Linked DNA regions of Variovorax paradoxus. The protein of the gene in region 2 interacts with the protein of the main gene of each other region in a pairwise test. Links are inferred from orthologs where the notes say so. Each region holds a gene or a part of one and is shown on either strand. Other genes may lie near its edges. The genes, in order: selB and serC.

The links.
Region 1: the proteins of serC (region 2) and selB interact in binary tests that used the Escherichia coli proteins (3 or more experiments, as listed by UniProt). The link is inferred for Variovorax paradoxus from one-to-one orthologs.

The regions. Positions count from the first base shown.
Region 1 is NZ_LR743507.1:4,799,101-4,814,837, forward strand. The notes cover bases 1-2,928. They hold selB (selenocysteine-specific translation elongation factor), read left to right. Parts: upstream 1-474; coding sequence 475-2,382; downstream 2,383-2,928. Other genes in these bases: selA (L-seryl-tRNA(Sec) selenium transferase), read left to right, coding at 1-327; selD (selenide, water dikinase SelD), read right to left, coding at 2,646-2,928. In the rest of the region: more of selD, read right to left, coding at 2,929-3,710; AACL56_RS22625 (putative selenate ABC transporter substrate-binding protein), read left to right, coding at 3,786-4,643; AACL56_RS22630 (phosphonate ABC transporter ATP-binding protein), read left to right, coding at 4,798-5,610; AACL56_RS22635 (ABC transporter permease), read left to right, coding at 5,607-6,437; phosphonate ABC transporter, permease protein PhnE, read left to right, coding at 6,434-7,243; tRNA 2-selenouridine(34) synthase MnmH, read left to right, coding at 7,277-8,347; formate dehydrogenase accessory sulfurtransferase FdhD, read right to left, coding at 8,281-9,201; AACL56_RS22655 (hypothetical protein), read right to left, coding at 9,221-9,511; AACL56_RS22660 (FdhF/YdeP family oxidoreductase), read right to left, coding at 9,508-11,856; AACL56_RS22665 (sugar O-acetyltransferase), read left to right, coding at 11,983-12,573; AACL56_RS22670 (ABC transporter ATP-binding protein), read right to left, coding at 12,584-13,375; modA (molybdate ABC transporter substrate-binding protein), read right to left, coding at 13,372-14,130; modB (molybdate ABC transporter permease subunit), read right to left, coding at 14,287-14,970; AACL56_RS22685 (hypothetical protein), read left to right, coding at 15,079-15,318; AACL56_RS22690 (nitroreductase family protein), read left to right, coding at 15,324-15,737. UniProt on the Escherichia coli protein: Translation factor necessary for the incorporation of selenocysteine into proteins. It probably replaces EF-Tu for the insertion of selenocysteine directed by the UGA codon. SelB binds GTP and GDP.
Region 2 is NZ_LR743507.1:2,489,279-2,495,693, forward strand. The notes cover bases 529-3,301. They hold serC (3-phosphoserine/phosphohydroxythreonine transaminase), read right to left. Parts: upstream 2,563-3,301; coding sequence 1,495-2,562; downstream 529-1,494. Other genes in these bases: pheA (prephenate dehydratase), read right to left, coding at 529-1,467; AACL56_RS11250 (DUF2059 domain-containing protein), read right to left, coding at 2,636-3,211; gyrA (DNA gyrase subunit A), read right to left, coding at 3,208-3,301. Also shown: AACL56_RS11235 (prephenate dehydrogenase), read right to left, coding at 1-322; more of pheA, read right to left, coding at 343-528; more of gyrA, read right to left, coding at 3,302-5,853; outer membrane protein OmpA, read left to right, coding at 6,078-6,415. UniProt on the Escherichia coli protein: Catalyzes the reversible conversion of 3-phosphohydroxypyruvate to phosphoserine and of 3-hydroxy-2-oxo-4-phosphonooxybutanoate to phosphohydroxythreonine. Is involved in both pyridoxine and serine biosynthesis.

The DNA.
Region 1 (15,737 bases), 2.3 Mb from region 2 along the record:
GAGATGGCCCTGGCGCTGCAAGGCCAGGTGCAGGCTTCCGTGTCGCCGCGCTTCACGGTCGAGGTCGTGCCGCTTCTCGGGCAGATCGGCTCCGGCTCGCTGCCCGTCGAACGCCTGCCCTCGGCCGGCCTTGCGCTTGCGCCGGCCGGCACGTCGAAGAAGGGCGTGGGCACGGCGCTCGATGTGCTTTCGACCGCACTGCGCAGCCTGCCCTTGCCGGTGATCGGCCGCATCGCGGAGGACCGCCTGCTGCTCGACCTGCGCTGCCTGGAAGACAGTACGGCGTTCGTCGCGCAACTGCCGCTGCTGCAGGAGCGGCTGAAATGACGCCCGCTTTTTCCGCCTGCATTTCTCCCTGCCCCTCTGGGGAGGGCGGGGTGGGGGCACGACGGCCTCCCGACAGCCACGGCGCCCGCACACGCCCCGCCCCCGTCCCGACCTTCCCCAAAGGGCGAACGAGCAGGCCCGCAAGCCATGATCATCGGCACCGCAGGCCACATCGACCACGGCAAGACCACGCTGGTGCGTGCGCTCACCGGTGTCGACACCGACCGGTTGCCCGAGGAGAAGCGCCGCGGCATCTCCATCGAACTCGGCTACGCCTACCTGCACGCGTCCGACGGCGTGTCGCTCGGCTTCGTCGATGTGCCGGGCCACGAGCGCCTGCTGCACACCATGCTGGCCGGCGCCACCGGCATCGACCATGCGCTGCTGGTCGTGGCGGCCGACGACGGCGTGATGCCGCAGACCCGCGAGCACCTTGCGGTGGTGGCGCTGCTGGGCGTGCAGCAAGCCACCGTGGCCATCACCAAGATCGACCGCATCGACGAAGCCACGCGCGCGGCGCGCCTCGCCGAGGTGCGCGCGGACATCGCCGCGCTGCTGGCACCGACGCCGCTTGCAGACGCGCCGGTGCTCGCGGTATCCGCAGCGACCGGCGACGGCATCGACACGCTGCGTGAACGGCTGCTCGGCGCGGCGCGGCATGGCCACGCCCATGAAGACGGCCTTGCCTTCCGCCTGGCGGCAGACCGCTCGTTCACGCTGGCCGGCGTCGGAACGGTGGTCACTGGCACGGTCTTCAGCGGCAGTGTGCGCATCGGCGACGCGTTGAGCGTCGTGCCGCGCGGCCACACGGTGCGCGTGCGCGGCATCCATGCGCAGGACACGAAGACCGAATCGGCCCACGCAGGCCAGCGCTGCGCCCTGGCGCTGGCCGGCGTCACGAAGGACGAGGTGCACCGCGGCGACTGGATCTGCGCACCGGCTGCCGCACTCGCGACGGATCGCATCGACGTTCGGCTCGCGCTGTGGCCCGGCGAGGAGAAGCCGATGCGCTCGGGCACGACGGTGCATGCGCACCTGGGCGCCAGCGACACGATGGCATCGGTCGCGCTGCTCGACCGCGACGTGCTGGCACCGGGCGAAACCGCACTCGCCCAACTCGTGTTGAAGGACGACATCGGCGCCTGGCATGGCGACCGCGGCGTGCTGCGCGATGCCTCGGCCACGCGCACCGCGGCCGGCATCTACGTACTGGACCCGTTCGCGCCGGTGCGCTACCGGCGTACGCCTGAGCGTCTGCACATGCTCGCCGCATGGTCCACCGACGAGCCCGCCTCGCGCGCGGCAGCGCTGCTGCACGGCGCACCGCTGGGTCTCGACACCACCCGGCTGGCGCGCGCACTCGCCCTGACGGACGAAGCCGCGCTGCCGTTGCCCGGCGATGCCGTGCGCATCGAGCACACGGCCATCGCGCGGTCGCATCTGGACGCGCTCGAGACGCAGATCGCCGCGCGCCTCGCGGAGTTCCATCGCACGGCGCCCGACGAGGTCGGCCCCGATGCGCGCCGGCTCAAGCGCCTCGCGGGGCCGCGCACCGACGATGCGCTCTGGCGCCATGCGCTCGATGCGCTGGTCGCGCGCGGCGCGCTGGTGCGCAGCGGCACCTGGCTGCACCTGCCCGCGCACGCCGCGCGGCTCGGCGAGGCCGAGCAGAAGCTCGCGCAGAAGCTGCTGCCCAGGCTCGCCGACGGCGGCTTCGATCCGCCGTGGGTGCGCGAACTCGCGAAGGACTGCGCAGCAAGCGAGCCGATGGTGCGGCAGACGCTCGCGAGCCTCGCGCGGCGCGGCGAGGCCTTCCAGGTGGTGAAGGACTTGTACTATCCGCTGGCCACCGTCGAGCGGCTCGCGGCCATTGCACGCGAATGCCTCGACGGGCCGCAGGGATTGCAGGCCGCGAGCTTTCGCGACGCGACGGGTCTGGGGCGCAAGCGCGCGATCCAGCTGCTGGAATTCTTCGACCGCGTGGGGCTGACGCGGCGCGTGAAGGACGCGCACCTGCTTCGGCCCGACACCTCGCTGTTCGGAGCGAGCGCGTGAACGACGCAACGGATCATGGGAGGGGATCGTCCCTGGTGGGGCGGCCGGGCTTCAAACCCGGTGGGTGGCGCCAGTCGTCGCCGGGAAGGTTCGACTCCTTCCCCCTTCCGCCATCGAGCGGGCATTCGCCTTCTGCGCGGTCCGATCTTGCACCTGCGATGCTCGACGTACCCATGTACGTCTGCGCTTCTCGGCACAAGCTCGAACCGCTCGCGACGGCGACGGCCCAATCGACGAGTCGGCATGGGCACATCGCGCCGATCTCAGATGACGCGCAGGGCAGGCTTTCCGGCCTCGACGCGGCCGATGACCGACGCGCGGGCAAAGCCTTCGTCGCGAAAGATATTCAGCACGGCGTCGACCGCCTCCGGGGCGCAGCTCACGAGCAGGCCGCCCGAGGTCTGCGGGTCGCTCAGCAGGCTCTGCGCGGTGGCCGGCAGGCCGGCCGCGAGTTCGACATCGGCGCCATAGCCCGCCCAGTTGCGCCCCGACGCACCGGTGACGAAGCCGCCGGCCGCCATCGCCACCACGTTGTCGAGCAGCGGCACCGTCGACCATTCGACGACGGCGGTCAGCCCGGCGCCGCGCGCGAGTTCCAGCGCGTGGCCGGCCAGCCCGAAGCCGGTCACGTCGGTCAGCGCATGCACGCCGTCGAGCGCCGCGAGCGCAATGCCGGGTGTGTTGAGCCGGGTCGTGTTCTCGATGAGCTGGCGGTAGCCGGTCTCGGACAGCTGCTCCTTCTTGAGCGCGGCCGACAGCACGCCCACGCCCAGCGGCTTGCCGAGCACGAGCACGTCGCCCGCCTTCGCGTCGGCGTTGCGGCGCACGCGGTCCGGATGCACCAGCCCCATCGCGACGAGGCCGTAGATGGGCTCGACCGAATCGATGGTGTGGCCGCCCGCAATGGGAATGCCGGCGGCGCGGCACACGTCCTGCCCGCCGCGCACGACCTCGGCGATGACCTCCACCGGCAGCTGGTTGATCGGCATGGCCACGAGCGCCAGCGCCATGATCGGCCGGCCGCCCATCGCGTACACGTCGCTGATCGCGTTGGTCGCGGCGATGCGGCCGAACTCGTAGGGGTCGTCCACGATGGGCATGAAGAAGTCGGTGGTGGCGATCAGCGCCTGCTGGTCGTTGAGCCGGTAGACCGCCGCGTCGTCGGCGGTCTCGATGCCCACCATGAGCTCGGGCGGGATCATGCCGCCCGCGTGGTTCTTCAGGATCTGCGAGAGCACGCCGGGCGCGATCTTGCAGCCGCAGCCGCCACCATGCGAAAAACTCGTGAGGCGCAACGGCGCGAGCGGATTCATGAGCGTTGGGTTCATGGGCCCGATTATCGAAGCGGCCACGCTTTCTACAATCCCGTCCTTTCCTCAACCGCACGTCCCCGAGGCACATCCATGAAGAAGACTTTCACCCGCATGGCGCTCGCGCTGGCCCTTTCCGCCGCGAGCTTCGGCGCCTTCGCGCAAGGGATGCTGCGCGTCTCGGCCATTCCCGACGAGGCCCCCACCGAGCTGCAGCGCAAGTTCACGCCGCTGGGCGACTACCTGAAGAAGGAAACCGGCATGGACGTGCAGTTCACGCCCGTGACCGACTACGCGGCCGTGGTCGAAGGCCTGGCCACGAACAAGATCGACCTGGCCTGGCTCGGTGGCTTCACCTACGTGCAGGCGCGCATCCGCACCAACGGCGGCGCAGTGCCGATCGTGCAGCGCGCCGAGGACGAGGTGTTCACCAGCAAGTTCATCGTGCCCATCGACAGCCCCGCGAAGACGCTGGCCGACCTGAAGGGCAAGACCTTCGCGTTCGGCGCGCCGTCGTCCACCTCGGGCAGCCTGATGCCGCGCTACTTCCTGCTGCAGGCCGGCATCAATCCCGAGAAGGACTTCAAGACGGTTGCGTTCTCGGGCGCGCACGACGCCACCGTGGCCTTCGTGGCCGCGTCGCGCGCCGAAGCGGGCGTGCTCAACGCCTCGGTGTGGGACAAGCTGGTGGAGTCCAAGAACCCCAACGCCGCCAAGGTGCGCGTGCTGGCGACCACGCCGACCTACTACGACTACAACTGGACCGTGCGCCCCGGCATGGACCCGGCGCTGCAGAAGAAGCTGACCGATGCCTTCCTGAAGCTCGACCCGGCGAACCCGGCGCACAAGGAGATCATGGCGCTGCAGCGTGCGAGCAAGTTCATTCCGACGAAGTCCTCGAACTACGACGGGATCGAGACGGCGGGGAAGTCGGCAGGCCTGATCAAGTGATCCGGCGGGAGACGGGGGCACCCTCACTCCAACCCTCTCCCGCGAGCGAGAGAGGGAGAGAGAGCCAATGCAGACAGCCCGGCCCATTCTTGCCCCCTCTCCCGCTCGCGGGAGAGGGCTGGGGTGAGGGAACGGCCTGGGAAAGCTGCGCAGCGTGAGCTTCCATCTGGACGCCATCGGCGTGGTCCACCCCAACGGCCACCGCGCCCTGAACAGCGTGACGCTCGCCGCGCGCGACGGCGAACGCATCGCCGTCATCGGTCCTTCGGGCGCCGGCAAGACCACGCTGCTGCGCGTGCTCGGTGCGGCCCTTCGCCCCACCGAGGGCACGGTCGAGGTGCTGGGCGAGAAGCCCTGGGACCTGCCCGCCGGCGCACTGAAGAAGCTGCGCGCGCGCATCGGCACCGTGCACCAGTCGCCGCCGATCGCACCGCGCCTGCGCGTGGTCACCGCGGTGCTTGCGGGCCGTCTCGGCCAATGGTCGACGCTGCGCGCCCTGGGCTCGCTGTTCCATCCGTCCGACATCGCCGGCGCGCATGAAGCCCTGGCACGGCTCGGCATGGAAGACCGCCTGTTCGACCGCTGCGACCGCCTCTCGGGCGGCCAGCTGCAGCGCGTGGGCATCGCGCGCGTGCTGTACCAGCGCCCCGCACTTCTGCTGGCCGACGAACCGGTCTCCGCGCTCGACCCCACGCTGTCTGACGCCGCGGCCGGCCGGCTGGTGGCACAGAGCGAGGCCACCGGCTCGACGCTGGTGGCGTCCCTGCATGCGGTGGATCTCGCGCTGCGATGGTTTCCGCGCATCGTGGGCATGCGCAACTGGCAGGTGGTGTTCGACCTGCCCGCCGCGCATGTCACCGCCGCCATGCTCGACGCGCTGTACGCGAGCGAGGGCGGCATCGCGGCGCAGCATCCTCCGCCCGGCGCAGCGATGGAGCCGGCCTTCCAGCGTCCGGACTGCCCGTGAACGCGGCGCTCGCTCCGCATCGCGATCCCCACGCGGCACGCCGGCTCGCTGCATGGACGGCTGCGCTGGTCATTGCGTGGCCGATGCTGGCGCTGTCCGAGTTCAGGCCGTGGGCGCTTTTCGACGGCGGCAACCTCGCGGTGATCGGCGGCTTTCTCGCAGGCTTCTTTCCGCCCGACGGCTCGCCCGCCTTCATGGCGCTCCTCTTCAAGGCCACGCTTGAGACGCTGGCCATGGCCACGGCCGGCACCGCGCTGGCGCTGCTGATCGGCGCACCGCTCGGCTTCGTGACGACACGCGCGCTCTCCATCTCGCGCATCGGCCCCGGGCCGGGCCGCGTGCAGGCTGGCGTTGTGCGGCAGGCCGCGCGCTGGCTGCTGATGGTGCTGCGCGCGATTCCCGAAATCGTCTGGGCGCTGCTGTTCGTGCGCGCGCTCGGGCTCGGGCCTGCGTCGGGCGTGCTCGCGCTGGCCATCACCTACGGCGGCATGCTGGGCAAGGTGTACGCCGAGATCCTGGAGTCGACGGACACGCGCCCCGCACGCGCGTTGCTCGAGGGCGGCAGCGGACGCTTCGCCGCGCTGTGCTACGGCCTGCTGCCGAACACCGCGCAGGAGCTGGCCTCGTACACCGTGTACCGCTGGGAATGCGCGGTGCGCGCCTCGGTGGTGATGGGCTTCGTGGGCGCTGGCGGGCTGGGCCAGCTGATGGACCAGTCGATGAAGATGCTCAACGGCGGCGAGGCGAGCAGCATCCTGCTGGTGTTCCTGGCGCTGGTGCTGCTGGCCGACCTGCTGAGCAACGCGTTGCGCCGGCTGCTCGCATGACGACGAACACTGCGCCGCTTCCCCCGCGTCCGCCGCCGTGCTGGCGCTGCCGCATCGCGCTGCTGCTGATCGGCGTGTCGGTGATCGCGAGCTTCGTCTACCTGGGCATCGACTACCGCGCGCTCGGCTCGGCGGAGTCGCTGCGCCTCATGGGCAAGTTCATCGCCGAGTTCTTCCCGCCCGACGTGTCGCCGGACTTCCTTGCCAGGGTCGGCCACGGCGCGCTGCAGACGCTGGCGGTGTCCGCGCTGGGCACGGTGCTGGCGGCCTTGGCGGGCGCGGTGCTCGCCCTGCCCGCCTCGGGACGCGCGGGCTGGCTGCCGCGCCATGCCGCGCGCTTTGCGCTCAACTTCCTGCGCAGCGTGCCCGAGCTCGTCTGGGCGGCGCTGATGGTGCTGGCCGCGGGCATCGGTCCGTTTGCCGGCGCGCTCGCCCTGTCGCTGCACACCACCGGCGTGCTGGGGCGCCTCTTTGCCGAGGCGCTGGAGAACGCGCCGCGCGAGCCCGAGCATGCGCTCACCCTCTCGGGCGCCGGCCCGGTGGCTGCCTTCAGCTACGCCAGCCTGCCGATCGTGCTGCCGCAGTGGGTGGCCTACACGCTCTACCGCTGGGAAATGAACATCCGCATGGCGGCCGTGCTGGGCTTCGTGGGCGGCGGCGGGCTCGGGCAGCTGCTGTACTTCCACCTCTCGATCTTCCAGCAGCAGCAGGCCATGACGGTGCTGATCGCGATGTTCGCGCTGGTCGTCGCCGTCGACCTTGCGAGCGCTCGCCTGCGCAAGGGTCTCGGGCCGGCCTACGCCTGACGGGCGGACAATCGGGGGCATGAGGTTTCTTCCATGAGTCATCGCCAGCCCGTGCGGGTGGCGGACCGCCACGCCTTCGATACGCTGATCGACGCACGCTCGCCGGCCGAGTTCGCGCTCGACCATATTCCCGGCGCCATCAACTGCCCGGTGCTCGACGACGAGGAGCGGCACATCGTGGGCACGACCTACGTGCAGACGGGCGCCTTCGAAGCACGGCGCATCGGCGGCGCGATGGTCGCGGCCAACATCGCGCGGCACCTGCGCGACACCCTGGCCGACCGGCCCGAGCACTGGAAGCCGCTGGTCTACTGCTGGCGCGGCGGCATGCGCAGCGGCTCGATGGTGACCTGGCTGCGCCTCGTGGGCTGGGACGCGCAGCAGCTCGCGGGCGGCTACAAGAGCTTTCGCCGCCACGTCATCTCGCAGATCGACTCGCTCACGCCGAAGCTCGACCTGCGCGTGATCTGCGGCGCCACCGGCAGCGCGAAGACGCGCGTGCTGCATGCGCTGGCCGCGCGCGGCGCGCAGGTGCTCGACCTGGAGGATTTCGCCAACCACAAGGGCTCGCTGCTCGGTTCGCTGCCGGGTGTGGCGCAGCCCTCGCAGAAGCATTTCGAGACCCGCATCGCGTCCGTGCTCGAGACTGTCGACGTTTCGCGCCCGTTGTATGTCGAAGGCGAGAGCATCCGCATCGGGCGGCTCTCGCTGCCCTTGCCGCTGGTGGCGCAGATGCGCGCGGCCTCGTGCATCGAGGTGTCGGCCACGCCCGAGGCGCGCCTGGCCTACCTGCTGCGCGACTACGCCTACCTGGGCGACGACCGCGACGCGCTCGCCGACAAGATGGGCGCGCTGAAGGAACTGCAGGGCAAGGAGACCGTGGCGCGCTGGCAGCAATGGGCGCACGAGGCCGACCTGCCGCACCTGTTCGCGGAACTCATGTCGTTGCACTACGACCCGCACTACGAGAAGTCGCAGGCACTGCACTTCCGCAAGTGGCCGGACCGCCAGCGCGTGGCGGCGCCCGACCTGTCGGATCAGGGCATCGAGGCGGTCACCGACGCGGTGCTGGCGCTCGGCGCGCCGCCGAGTCCGTCGGCATAGAGCACGCCGCGCGGCGCGCGGCACAGGCCCCAGAAGCGCAGGCCGCTGAGCTCGGCCATGCGCACGCCCATCGCGGTGGGCGCCGAGATGGTGGCCATCGCCGCGATGCCCAGGCGTGCGCACTTGCGCACCAGCTCGTGGCTGCCGCGGCTGGACATCAGCACGAAGCCGGGCTCTGCGAGCCGGCCTGCCGTTGCGAGAGCACCGAGCAGCTTGTCGAGCGCGTTGTGGCGGCCGACGTCTTCCATCAGGTCGGTGAGCTCGCCGTCGACCGTGGCCCATGCCGCCGCATGGATCGCGCCGGCCTCGGCGTTGAGCACCTGGCGCGGCGCCATGGCCGCGAAGGCGCGCAGCACGGTCGCGAGGTCGATGCGTTCGATCCACTCGCGCGGCGGCACGCGCTGCGGCGTGAGGTCGAGCCCCGCGAAGCTCTCGACACCGCACACGCCGCAGCCGGTGCGGCCCGCGAGGCTGCGGCGGCGGTCCTTCAGGCGTTCGAAGCTGCGCGTGGAAATCTCGAGCTGCACCTCGATGCCGGGCATGCCTTCGGGCAGTCCTGCGTCCGACGCATCGACCGCCTGCACATCGATGCCGCGGCAATCGGCCGCGCTGTCGAGGATGCCTTCGCTCAGCGCGAAGCCCAGTGCGAAGGCTTCGACGTCCCTCGGCGTTGCCATCATCACGGCATGCGAGACGCCGTTGAACACCAGCGCCACCGGCACCTCGGACGCCAGCGTGTCGTCGCGCACGACGCCCTCGGGCGCGACGCCGCGCTCGCCGAACACATGCACCGCGTGCCGCGACAGGGGCGACAGCGTGTCGTCGTCTGGTGGGGAGATGCTGGGGTGTTGCATGGCCGCGGCCATTGTCCGCTCAGCCGGTGTTCTCGTCAGCCGGCAGGGCTTCGACCCAGGCACGGCCCGCATCGGTGAGGTGCGCGACCCAGCGGTCGTCCAGCTGCACCACGCGCACCCAGCCCGGCCCGCGCACGCCGCCGATGGCGGCATCGCCCATCAGCGTGAGGTGGCGCATGACCACGCTCGCGCCCTGCCCCAGCCGCTTGCCCAGGCGCGGCAGCGACATGCCGCCCTCGCCCGGCGCCTCGGCGAGCGCGCGCAAGATGGCGATGGAAAAGGAATCGGCGTGGAAGGCGGCAGCGGTCATGCCGCCACAGTATCAGCGTCTGCCGGGGCGGGTGCGGGCGCCGCGTGCAGCGACAGCACCACGGGAATGGACTTCGAGGTCGGCGTGCCCGCGTTCTCGGCCACCGAGGACAGCGGCACCAGCGGGTTGGTCTCGGGGTAGTAGGCCGCGAGGTTGCCGCGCGGGATGTCGTAGGCCACCAGCTTGAAGCGGTCGGCGCGGCGCTCCTGCCCGTCGTTCCACACCGTCTGGATGTCGACCCAGTCACCGTCCTTCATGCCCAGGTGGCGGATGTCTTCCTTGTTGATGAACACCACGCGGCGCTGGCCGAACACGCCGCGATAGCGGTCGTCCATGCCGTAGATGGTGGTGTTGTACTGGTCGTGCGAACGCGTGGTGAGCAGCGTGAAGACCACGGTGTCGGTCTGCTTCGCGAAGCGCGCCCGCGCGCGGTGCGAGTGGGTGTCCAGCGGCACGGCATGGGTGAAGAACACGGCCTTCTTCGAGGCGGTGTTCCACACGCGCTCGCTCGCGGTGTTGCGCAGGCGGAAGCCGCCGGGGTGCGCCACGCGGGTGTTGAAGTCCTTGAAGTCGTCGAACACGGCTTCGATCTTGTCGCGGATGCGCGCGTAGTCCTCGACCAGCCAGAGCCACGGCGTGCTGCTGCGCGCGCCGATGGTGGCGGCCGCCAGGCGCGCCACGATGGCGGGCTCGGACAGCAGGTGCTCGGAGGCCGGCGGGTTGATGCCCATCGAGATGTGCACCATGCTCATCGAGTCCTCCACCGTCACGCCCTGCGGGCCGTTGGCCTGCATGTCGATCTCGGTGCGGCCGAGGCACGGCAGGATGATGGCTTCGCGCCCGTGGATGACGTGGCTGCGGTTGAGCTTGGTGGTCACGTGCACCGTGAGGTCGCAGTTCTGCAGGCCCTTCCAGGTCTGGTAGGTGTCGGGCGTGGCGGCCGCGAAGTTGCCGCCGAGCGCGAAGAACACCTTGCCCTTGCCGTCGAGCATCGCCCGGATGGCCTCGACGGTGTCCACGCCGTTCTGGCGCGGCGGCTCGAAGCCGAACACCTTCTGCAGGCGGTCGAGCAGCGCCGCGGGCGGCTTCTCCCAGATGCCCATGGTGCGGTCGCCCTGCACGTTGCTGTGGCCGCGCACCGGGCAGGCACCCGCGCCTTCGCGGCCCATGTGGCCGCACATCATGAGCCAGTTGCCGATCATCTGGATGGTGGCGACCGAATGCTGGTGCTGCGTGATGCCCATGCCCCAGCAGGCGATGACGCGCCTGGCGCCCAGGTACACATCGGCCGCGGCGCGGATCTGCGCTTCGCTCAGGCCCGACTCCTGCACCAGGATGTCCCACGACTCGGCGCGCAGGTCGGCCGCGAGCGGCTCGAAGCCGATGGTGTGCTCGGCGATGAACGCATGGTCGAGCACCGCGGGTTCGCCGCGCGCCACCGCTTCGTCCTCGCGTTCGATGACGTGCTTCATCATCCCCTTGATGGCGGAGAAGTCGCCGCCCACGCGCAGCTGGAAGTAGTGCGTGCTGATGGGCGTGGAGCCCATGGTGGCCATCTCGAGCTTGTCCTGCGGATCGGCGAAGCGCTCCAGGCCGCGCTCGCGCAGCGGGTTGAAGCTCACGATGCGCGCGCCGCGCTTGGAGGCGGCACGCAGCTCGCCGAGCATGCGCGGGTGGTTGGTGCCGGGGTTCTGGCCGAAGATGAAGATGGCGTCGGCCTTCTCGAAGTCGTCGAGCGTGACCGTGCCCTTGCCCACGCCCAGCTGCGGGCGCATGCCGCTGCCGCTGGGCTCGTGGCACATGTTGGAACAGTCGGGGAAGTTGTTGGTGCCGTATTCGCGCACGAACAGCTGGTACAGGAATGCGGCCTCGTTGCTGGCGCGGCCCGAGGTATAGAAGATGGCCTGGTTCGGATCGGGCAATGCATTGAGGTGCAGCGCGATGCGATCGAAGGCGGCGTCCCATTCGATGGGCACGTAGCGGTCGCTCGCCGCGTCGTAGGCCATGGGGTGCGTGAGGCGGCCCTGGTCCTCGAGCCAGAAGTCGCTCTGCTGGGCCAGTTCGGCCACCGTGTACCTGGCGAACAGCTCCGGGCCCGCGCGGCGCGCGGTGGCCTCGGCGGCCACGGCCTTCACGCCGTTCTCGCAGAACTCGAAGGTCGAGGCATGGTTGCGATCGGGCCAGGCGCAGCCGGGGCAGTCGAAGCCGTCGGGCTGGTTCGCCGAGAGGAGCGTCTTGGCGCCCTTGATGGGAATGTCCTGCCGAAGCAGCGCCTGGGTGACGCTGCGCAACGCACCCCAGCCGCCGGCGGGGCCCTTGTAAAACTCGATCTTCTGCTCGCTCATGCCGGGAGTGTTCGCGCGCGAGGGGCGCACGTCAAATTGGATCGGCACATGCCTTGATTCAAAATGGAAATGAAGGGCCACGGGGTCTCTGCCGCGCGATGCGCCGTGCTCTGTACAGTGGACCGGATGACCCTGGAAGAACAACGCGCCCTCATCCTCCGCGGCGCCGTCTACGACGACCTGACCCCGGAACTGCTGGCCGCCCGCGAAGCCGCCGTGCTGCGCACCGACGAATACAACCGCAGCTTCGGCCGCCCGGCGCAGGAACGCATCGCGCTGCTGCGCCGGCTGCTCCGGCAGGTGGGCGACGGTGCGCACTTCGAGCCCGCCTTCCGCTGCGAATTCGGCTTCAACATCTCGGTGGGCCGGGGCTTCTATGCCAACTTCGACTGCGTGATGCTCGACGGCGGCGGCATCGACATCGGCGACCAGGTGCTGTTCGGCCCACGCGTGGGCATCTACACCACCAACCACGCACTGGACGCGGCCGAGCGCGCCGCGGGCGCCTGCCAGGCCAGGCCGGTGCGCATCGGCCACCGCGTGTGGGTGGGCGCCGGGGTGCACATCAACCCGGGCGTGACCATCGGCGACCACGCGGTGATCGGCTCGGGCAGCGTGGTGACGAAGGACGTGCCGGCGAACATGCTGGCGGCGGGCGTGCCGTGCCGGGTGCTGCGGGAGATCACCGCGGAAGACCGCACGGGTTTCCGCGGCTGACGCGGCAGCTTCAGCCGCCGCGCGCGTCCTGCATCAGCAGGCTGCGCAACCTGCTGCGAAGCGGCGTGTCCTCGACCGCCTGCACGCCGGCAATGTCGCGCAAGGCGAAGTCGCGGCTCTGCGCGTTGTGCAGGTCGATCTCGCGCACCACCTGGCCGTCCTTGTAGACGAAGGCCACATCAGCCAGCGCGAGCACGTCCTCGATGTCGTGCGTGATCATCAGCACCGGGATGCCCCACTGCCTGCGCACCTGGGCGAGTTCGTTGCGCAGCTCGGTGCGCAGCATCGGGTTGAGCGCGGCGAAGGGCTCGTCGAGCAGCAGCACCTGCGGCTCGCAGGCGAGCGCCCGTGCCAGCGCCACGCGCTGCTGCTGGCCGCCCGAGAGGTTCTGAGGCCGGCTGTCGGCGAGCGCGGCGAGACCGAAGCTCTCGAGCAGCGCCTGCACGCGTTCGGCGTCCTTCGCGGGCGGCTTGCGGCGGTGCCAGGCGGTCAACCCGAACGAGACATTCTCGCGCACGCTCAGGTGCGGGAACAGCGCGTAGTCCTGGAACAGGTAGCCGACGCGACGCGCCGGCGCAGGCACGTCGATGCCCTGCGCCGAGTCGTACAGGGTGCGGCCGTCGAGCCTGACGTGGCCCGATGCGGGATGCAGCAGTCCGGCAATGGCCTGCAAGGTCAGCGACTTGCCCGCGCCCGACGGGCCGTAGAGCGCGGCGAACGGCACGTCGGTCTGAAAGCGCACGGCCAGGTCGAAGCGGCGCGCCCCGTCCTTCACCGAGAGCTTCAGATCGACGTCGATCATGGCTTGCCGAAACCGTAGCGCGTGAGCACTTCCTGCGCGGCAGGCGTCGACAGGAAGTTGATGAAATCGCCGGCCAGCGCCTTCTGCTTGCTGTCAGCCACCACGGCGATCGGGTAGGTCACGGGCGTGTGGCCGGTGGGCGTGAAGGCGATCTTGACCTTGTCGCCGGCCACGGCCGCATCGGTGCGGTAGACGAAGCCGGCCTCGACCTCGCCGCGGCTCACGTAGTCGAGCACCTGGCGCACGCTGTCGGCCTGAACGAACTTCGGCTCGAGCGTGGTCCAGAGGTTGGCGTTGTCGAGCACCTGCTTGGTGTAGCGGCCGACCGGCACGGTGGCGACCTTGCCCACGGCGATCTTCTTGACGCTGGCGCCGCTCAGGTCCTGCAGCGTCTTCACGCCGACGGCATCCTTCGCCGGCTCGACGAGCACCAGGCTGTTGGTGACGAAGTCCTTGCGGGTGGCGGTGTCGATCACCTTCTGCTCGACGCCGCGGTTCATGGTGTCCTGATCGGCGCTGGCGAACACATCCACCGGCGCGCCCTGGCCGATCTGCTGCAGCAGCACACCCGAGGCGGCGAAGTTGAAGCGCACCGTGGCGCCCGACTTCGCTGCCTCGAACTTGGGACCGATTTCCTTGAAGGCATCGGTCAGGCTGGCGGCGGCGGACACGGTGATCTGCTGCGCAGTGGCGGCCAGCGGCAGGGCAAGGGCCACCACGGCGGAAGCAAGGAACAAGAGGCGGAACGGGCGCATGGAACTCTCCTGGAAATTATTGAAGGACCGGAAACCGAAAACGTCAGCGGCGCCGTCGGGGACCACCGCGGAACCGGCTTTGCCGGGCCGCAGGCGTTGCCCCCTGCAAGGGGGTTGGCGAAGCGACACGAAGTGCGCGAAGACTGGGGGGTGTACTCATTTCAACGAGAAGAAACGGTTCGACACCACGAGCACGGTGATCGACAGCACCGAGGTCACGATGACCAGCAGCAGCGCGAGGTCGTCGTGCCCGGCCTGCACCGCATCGTAGATCGCCATCGACAGCGTCTGCGTCTGCTTGGGAATGGAGCCCGCCACCATCAGCGACGCGCCGAACTCGCCCATGGCGCGCGCGAACGCGAGCAGCGTGCCCGCCAGGATGCCCGGCCAGGCCAGGGGCAGCGTGACGCGCAGGAACACCGAGAACGGCGACTGCCTCAGCGTGCTGGCCGCGGCCTCGAGCGATCGGTCGACATTCGAGAACGCGGCGCTCGCCGACTTGAGCACCAGCGGCAGCGCCACCACGGCCGAGGCCACCACGGCGCCGTGCCAGCTGAAGATGATGGTGTAGTCCAGGTGCTCGCGCAGCCACGCGCCCAGCGGGCTGCGGCGTCCGGCCGCCACCAGGATGGCGTAGCCGATCACGGTGGGCGGCAGCACCAGCGGCAGCATGAACACGGCCTCGAGCACGCTGCGGCCGAAGAAGCGCTTGCGCGCGAACACCCAGCCCAGCGCCACGCCGACGATCAGTGCCAGCACGGTCGCCACGGCAGCGACCTTGAGCGACAGCACCAGGGGAAACCAGTCGGTGGAGGCGATGAGCGATTTCGTCGTGTTCATGAAAATACGGCGGGATTGTTACACGATGAGGCTCAAGGTTCTCACGGGGATGCGCAAACGAGGGAGTCTCCATATACTGCGGGATACAGCGTAGGAGACATCCCGCCCATGCGCCCCACCGCCCTCGACACCGTTGTCCGCTCGATTTCCGGCAGGCCGGAACGCCGGCGCGTGACGCAGGTGCACGAATGGCGCATCGAGCGGTCGATGGATTCCGAAGGCTTCGTGCTCTCCATCACAGCACCCGACGGCGCCAGCCAGTCGTTCTTCGTCGGGCAGGCCGACGCGGACGACATCGGCGAGGTGCTGCGCCGCCAGTCGGCGTGGGTCGATCACCGGGAACAGTGACACGCATGTGGCGGCACATGACGGGTGCGCAGCGCATCCTCGAAGTCCTGCTGACGCGGCGCTCGGTGTCGCCGCGGCGGCTGCAGCATCCCGGCCCCAATCCCGACGAGCTCGACGCGATCCTGCAGGCCGGCCTGCGTGCGCCCGACCATGGCGGGCTGCACCCGTGGCGCGTCATCGAGTTCCGTCCGCAGAACCGCGAAGCGCTGGCATGGTGCTTCGAACAGGAAAAACTGCGGCGCGACCCCCTGGCCGGCCCCGCCGACCTGAAGCGCGCGCGCGAACATGCCACGCGCCCGCCCCTGCTGCTGGGCTTCGTGGTGTCGCCGCGCGAGCGCAGCAAGATCCCGGCACGCGAGCAATGGCTGAGCGCCGGCGCTGCGCTCGGCAACCTGCTGAGCGCTTCGCACCAGCTGGGC
Region 2 (6,415 bases):
TGCGCGCGGCTTCGATCACGTCGCCCTTGGTCGAGCCGACGTCCATCACGAGCGTGTCGGCCGAAATGCCGTGGCGGATGGCCTTGAACGTGGCTTCCGATGCGGCCACCGGCACGGCCAGCAGCACGATGTCGGCGCCCGAGACCGCCAGCAGCGCCGAAGGCGCCGCCACGTCGATCACGCCGAGCTGCCGCGCCCGTTCGGTGGTGGAGGGCGACTTGCTGTAGCCCACCACCCGTTTCACCAGCTTCGCGCGCTTCAGTGCGAGCGCGAACGAGCCGCCCATCAGGCCGCAGCCGATCAGTCCCAGTTGTTCGAACATGCTGTGCGTCTGCCTGCTGCTCAGGCCTTGACCGGGTAGGCGCCGAGCACCTTGTAGAACGCGCACAGGCCGCGCAGTTCGGCCAGGGCCGCGGCCACGTTGGGCTGCGAAGGATGGCCGTCGAGGTCGATGTAGAAGTAGTACTCCCACTGGCCGGTACGCGCAGGACGCGACTCGAAGCGCGTCATCGACACATTGTTGACCTTCAGCGGCACCAGCAGGTCGTGCACCGCGCCGGGACGGTTCGGCACCGAGACGATCAGGCTGGTGCAGTCGCGGCCCGAGGCCGGCGGCATGGCGAGCGTCTGCGGCAGGCAGATCACGGAGAAGCGGGTGCGGTTGTACGAGTCGTCCTGGATGGCATGCGCCACGATGTGCAGGCCGAAACGGGTGGCGGCGCGTTCGCCGGCCAGCGCGGCCCACGCGGGGTTGGTGGCCGCGAGGCGGGCGCCTTCTGCATTGCTCGACACGGCGCGCCGCTCGGCGTTGGGCAGGTGCTTGGACAGCCAGGTCTGGCACTGCGCCAGCGCCTGCGGGTGCGCCAGCACGGCCTCGATGCCTTCGAGCGAATTGCTGCTTCGCAGCAGGTGGTGGCGAACCAGCAGGCTGACCTCGCCGACCACATGGGTGGGCGAGTGCAGGAACAGGTCGAGCGAGCGGGTGACGACGCCTTCGGTCGAGTTCTCGACGCCGACCACGCCGTACTGGGCGCTGCCCGCCGCGGTGGCATGGAACACCTCGTCGAAGCTCGCGCAGTAGATCAGGTCCGCGGCGCCGCCGAAGTACTCGATCGCTGCCTGTTCGCAGAAGGTGCCTTCGGGGCCGAGAACGGCCACACGCTGGGGCGACTCGAGCGCCAGGCAGGCCGACATGATCTCGCGCCAGATGGCCGCGACGTGGAGGTCCTTGAGCGGACCGCCGTTCGTCTTCTGCATCTTGTCGATGACTTGTGCCACGCGGTCGGGGCGGAAGAACGGCGTGCCCTCGCGCTTCTTGACCTCGCCGACCAGCTCGGCCACGTGGGCGCGCTCGTTGAGCAGGCTGAGCAGTCGCTGGTCGAGCGAGTCGATCTGCACGCGCAGATCGGCCAGGCTCTCGGAATTGTCAGAAGAAGAGGAGGGTGGTGTGGAATCGGAGGCGGTCATCGGTGCGAGCAGCGGCTGGGCATGCGCCTAGGCATGCGATCGCTCGAATTCTCGCATGTAGGACACGAGGGCCTGCACCCCTTCCAGCGGCATGGCGTTGTAAATGCTGGCACGCATGCCGCCGACCGACTTGTGGCCCTTGAGCTGCAGCAGCCCGGTTTCGCGCGCACCCGCCAGGAAGGCCTCGTTGCGGCCTTCGTCGGCCAGGAAGAACGGCACGTTCATGCGCGAGCGGCAGCTCGCATCGATGCGGTTGGCGTAGAAGTCGGAACTGTCGATGAATTCGTACAGCAGCTTAGCCTTGGCGATGTTGCGCTGCTCCATGGCTGCCACGCCCGTGAGATCGCCTTCCCGCTGCTGCAGCAGCCACTGGAAGGTGAGTCCGGCCATGTAGATGCCCCACGTCGGCGGGGTGTTGTACATGGAATGGTTGTCGGCCACGGTCTTGTAGTTGAACGCGCTCGGGCAGATCTCGAGCGCGCGGCCCAGCAGGTCGTCGCGCACGACGACGATGGTCAGGCCTGCAGGGCCGAGATTCTTCTGGGCGCCGCCAAAGGCCAGGCCCACGCGGCTCCAGTCGACGCTGCGCGAGGCGACGTGCGAGGAGAAATCGATGACCAGCGGCACGTCGCTGCCGAGCGCGGCCAGGTCGGGCAACTGATGAAACTCGATGCCGTTGATGGTCTCGTTGGTGCATACGTGCACGTACGACGCATCCTTGGCGAGTTGCCAGCTGGCGGGGTCGGGAAGCTTGGTGTGCTGGTCGTCGGCGTTGCTCGCGGCCACGCGCGCCGTGCAGTAGCGTTGGGCTTCCTTGTGCGACTTGATGCTCCAGCTGCCGGTGATGACGAAGTCGGCGGCTTGCCCGCGCGACAGGTTCAACGGCACGATGGCGTTCTCGCCCAGTCCGCCGCCCTGCATGAACAGGACGTGAAAGTGAGAGGGAATGGCCAGCAGCGTTCGGATGTCGGCTTCGGCCTGGGTGCAGATCGCACCGAATTCCTTGCCGCGGTGGCTCATTTCCATCACGCTCATGCCGCTGCCCTGCCAGTCGAGCATTTCGGCGGCGGCGCGTTGCAGCACCGCCTCCGGCATGGCAGCCGGACCGGCCGAGAAGTTGTAAGGGCGCTTGCCGGCCGGCGTCTGCTGCTGCTGGGTCACGTTGGTCTTACTTCTTGGCTGGAGCCTTGGCGGGAGCCTTGCCTGCAGGGGCTTCGGTGGGAGCACCCAGGGCCTTGGCGACGTTCTCGTCGAGCGCGCGCATCTTGGGCTCGATGGTGCCGCGGGTTTCCGACACGAGCTTCTCGGTCAGTGCGGTCTGCATCTTCGGGTTCAGGTCCTGGTATTTCTTGCTCAGGGGCGAGTTGATCCAGGCGAGCAGCTGCTTGAGCTCGTCTTCGCTGAAGTTCTGCTCGAGCAGCGGGCTCAGGGCACCGGGAGCCAGTTGAACGGCCTTGTCGCGGACGATCGGATAGGCGTCGTCGAAGTACTTCTTCAGCTCTGCATCGGCTGCCTTGGCGGCCGATTCACGCTTGGCTTCGGGAACCTGCGTCTGCAGGTACTGCGAACCCGCCTGTGCGATCGGAGCGCTCGATTGCTCGACCAGACCGCGCGCCAGCGATTCGATGCCGGGGCGCTGGATGTCGATGAACTGCTTGATGAGCGCGGCCTTGTCCTGGGCCATTGCGGCCATCGAACTGCCAGCCAGGGCGACCGTCAGAAGTGCGAGTTTGATTTTTTTCACTGAGGATTCTCCGTTGAAGATGAGGATGCATCGTCCGCGTCCGGCTCGGATTCGCCGTTCGCGTCATTTTCGACAATGCGTTGAAGACCGCTGAGTTTGGCGCCTTCGTCGAGACCGATAAGCGTAACGCCTTGCGTTGCGCGGCCCAGTTCGCGAATTTCGGCAACCCGGGTGCGCACCAGCACACCCTTGTCAGTGATGAGCATGATCTCATCATCGGCATGAACGAGAGTGGCAGCCACGACCTTGCCGTTGCGTTCACTCTGTTGGATCGCGATCATGCCCTTGGTTCCGCGGCCATGGCGCGTGTATTCGGTAATGCTTGTGCGCTTTCCGTAACCATTTTCCGTGGCGGTGAGCACGCTCTGCTGCTCGTCTTCGGCCACCAGCATGGCGATGACGCCCTGTCCCGGGTCGAGCGACATGCCGCGCACGCCGCGGGCATTCCGGCCCAGCGGACGGACATCCTCCTCGTCGAAACGCACGGCCTTGCCACCGTCGCTGAACAGCATCACGTCATGCTTGCCGTCTGTCAGCGCCGCGCCGATCAGGTAGTCGCCCTCGTCGAGGTTCACGGCGATGATGCCGCCCTTGCGAGGGTTGCTGAACTCGTCGAGCGCAGTCTTCTTCACTGTGCCCATCGAGGTTGCCATGAACACGTACTGGTCCGCCGGGAAATTGCGCTTCTCGCCGGTCAGTGCAAGCACGACGTTGATCTTCTCGCCTTCCTGCAGCGGAAACATGTTGACGATGGGGCGCCCGCGCGATCCGCGCGAACCCGCCGGCACTTCCCACACCTTGAGCCAGTAGAGCCGGCCGCGGTTGGAGAAGCACAGGATGTAGTCGTGCGTGTTGGCGATGAAGAGCTGGTCGATCCAGTCGTCGTCCTTGGTGGCCGTGGCCTGCTTGCCGCGGCCGCCGCGCTTCTGTGCGCGGTATTCGCCCAGCGGCTGGCTCTTGATGTAGCCACTGTGCGAGAGCGTCACCACCATGTCGGTGGGCGTGATCAGGTCTTCGGTGGAGAGGTCGTAGGCGCTGTGCTCGACCTGGCTGCGGCGAGCCCCGATCTTCGACTGGCCGAACTCCTGCTTGATGGTGCCGAGCTCTTCGCCAATGATGGTCGAGACGCGTTCGGGCTTGGCGAGGATGTCGAGCAGGTCGTCGATCTCTGCCATGACATCCTTGTATTCGGCAACGATTTTGTCCTGCTCAAGGCCGGTCAGGCGCTGCAGACGCATCTGCAGGATTTCCTGGGCCTGCGTATCCGAGAGGCGGTAGAGTCCGTCGCCGCCCATGCCGAACTCGCGCTCCAGGCCTTCGGGACGGTAGTCGTCGGCGTTGACCACGCCGCCATCGGCGCGCGAACGCGTGAGCATCTCGCGCACCAGTTTGCTGTCCCAGGCGCGCGTCATGAGCTCGGCCTTGGCCACCGGCGGCGTCGGCGATTCGCGGATGATGCGAATGAACTCGTCGATGTTGGCGAGCGCCACCGCCAGGCCTTCGAGCACGTGGCCGCGTTCGCGGGCCTTGCGCAGCGTGAAGACGGTGCGGCGCGTGACCACTTCACGGCGATGCTGGAGAAAGACCTCGATCAGGTCCTTCAGATTGCACAGCTTCGGCTGGCCGTCGACCAGCGCCACCATGTTGATGCCGAAGGTGTCCTGCAGCTGCGTCTGCTTGTAGAGGTTGTTGAGCACGACCTCGGGCACTTCGCCGCGCTTGAGCTCGATGACCAGGCGCATGCCCGACTTGTCGGACTCGTCCTGGATGTGGCTGATGCCTTCGATCTTCTTCTCGTGCACCAGTTCGGCCATGCGCTCCTGCAACGTCTTCTTGTTGACCTGGTAGGGGAGCTCGTCGACGATGATCGCCTGGCGCTGGCCGCGGTCGATGTCTTCGAAGTGGCACTTGGCGCGCATCACCACCTTGCCGCGGCCGGTGCGGTAGCCGTCCTTCACGCCGTTGATGCCGTAGATGATGCCGGCGGTGGGGAAGTCGGGCGCGGGCACGATTTCCATCAGTTCGTCGATGCTGGCCTGCGGATTGCGCAGCAGGTGCAGGCAGGCATCGACCACTTCGTTCAGGTTGTGCGGCGGGATATTGGTGGCCATGCCGACCGCAATACCGCCGGAGCCATTGACCAGCAAATTCGGAAGCTGGCTCGGCAACACCTTCGGCTCTTTTTCGGAGCCGTCGTAATTGTCCTGAAAGTCGACAGTTTCCTTGTCGATATCAGCCAGCATTTCGTGAGCAATTTTCGCCAGCCGGATTTCCGTATAACGCATTGCGGCCGCGTTGTCTCCATCGACAGACCCGAAGTTGCCCTGGCCGTCCACCAGCATGTGGCGCATCGAGAAGTCCTGAGCCAGCCGCACAATCGTGTCGTAGACCGACTGGTCGCCGTGCGGATGGTATTTACCGATGACGTCGCCGACGATACGGGCCGACTTCTTGTAGGGCCGGTTCCAGTCGTTGTTGAGCTCGTGCATCGCGTAGAGCACCCGGCGGTGCACCGGCTTGAGGCCGTCGCGGGCATCGGGAAGCGCTCGGCCCACGATCACGCTCATGGCGTAATCGAGATAGCTGCTGCGCATTTCCTCTTCGAGACTGATGGGCAGGGTTTCTTTTGCGAAGGACGTCATGAGCAAGGGGCTGGCGGCAGGAACCTTAAATTTTACGCTGTGAGGGGTGTCGCACCGCCGCAACACAAGGCGTCTATTCCGCCTCCGTCCTACGTTTCCGGGGCGCCCGGCGGCCTGTTTGCCAAAGACCCTATGGCACAATCGCCTCAACGTTTTGGGTGGTGGTCACTTAAAGCGTCCTTGATTCGCAGCGCGGCTGCGGCTTTTTCCCCAAGAGGAGAACCATGAAGAAACTGAATAAAGTGGCGATGATGTTTGCAGTCGCTGCGCTCGCCACTGCCGCCGGCGCGCAGACCCGTGTCACCGCTGCGGACGGCGGTCCTACGATCGACAACTGGCAAAACGGCACCGGCGAACTGGTCTGGAAGAACGGCACGAACGAACTGTGCTGGCGCGATGCCAACTGGACGCCTGCTACGGCTGCCGCTGGTTGCGACGGTGCTCTGGTTCCTGCTGCTCCGGCTGCTGCTGCTCCGACCCCTGCTGCTCCGGCTGCCCCGGCTGCACCGCAAGTCGCTGCCAACAAGGTGACCTTCGCTGCCGACGCCTTCTTCGACTTCGA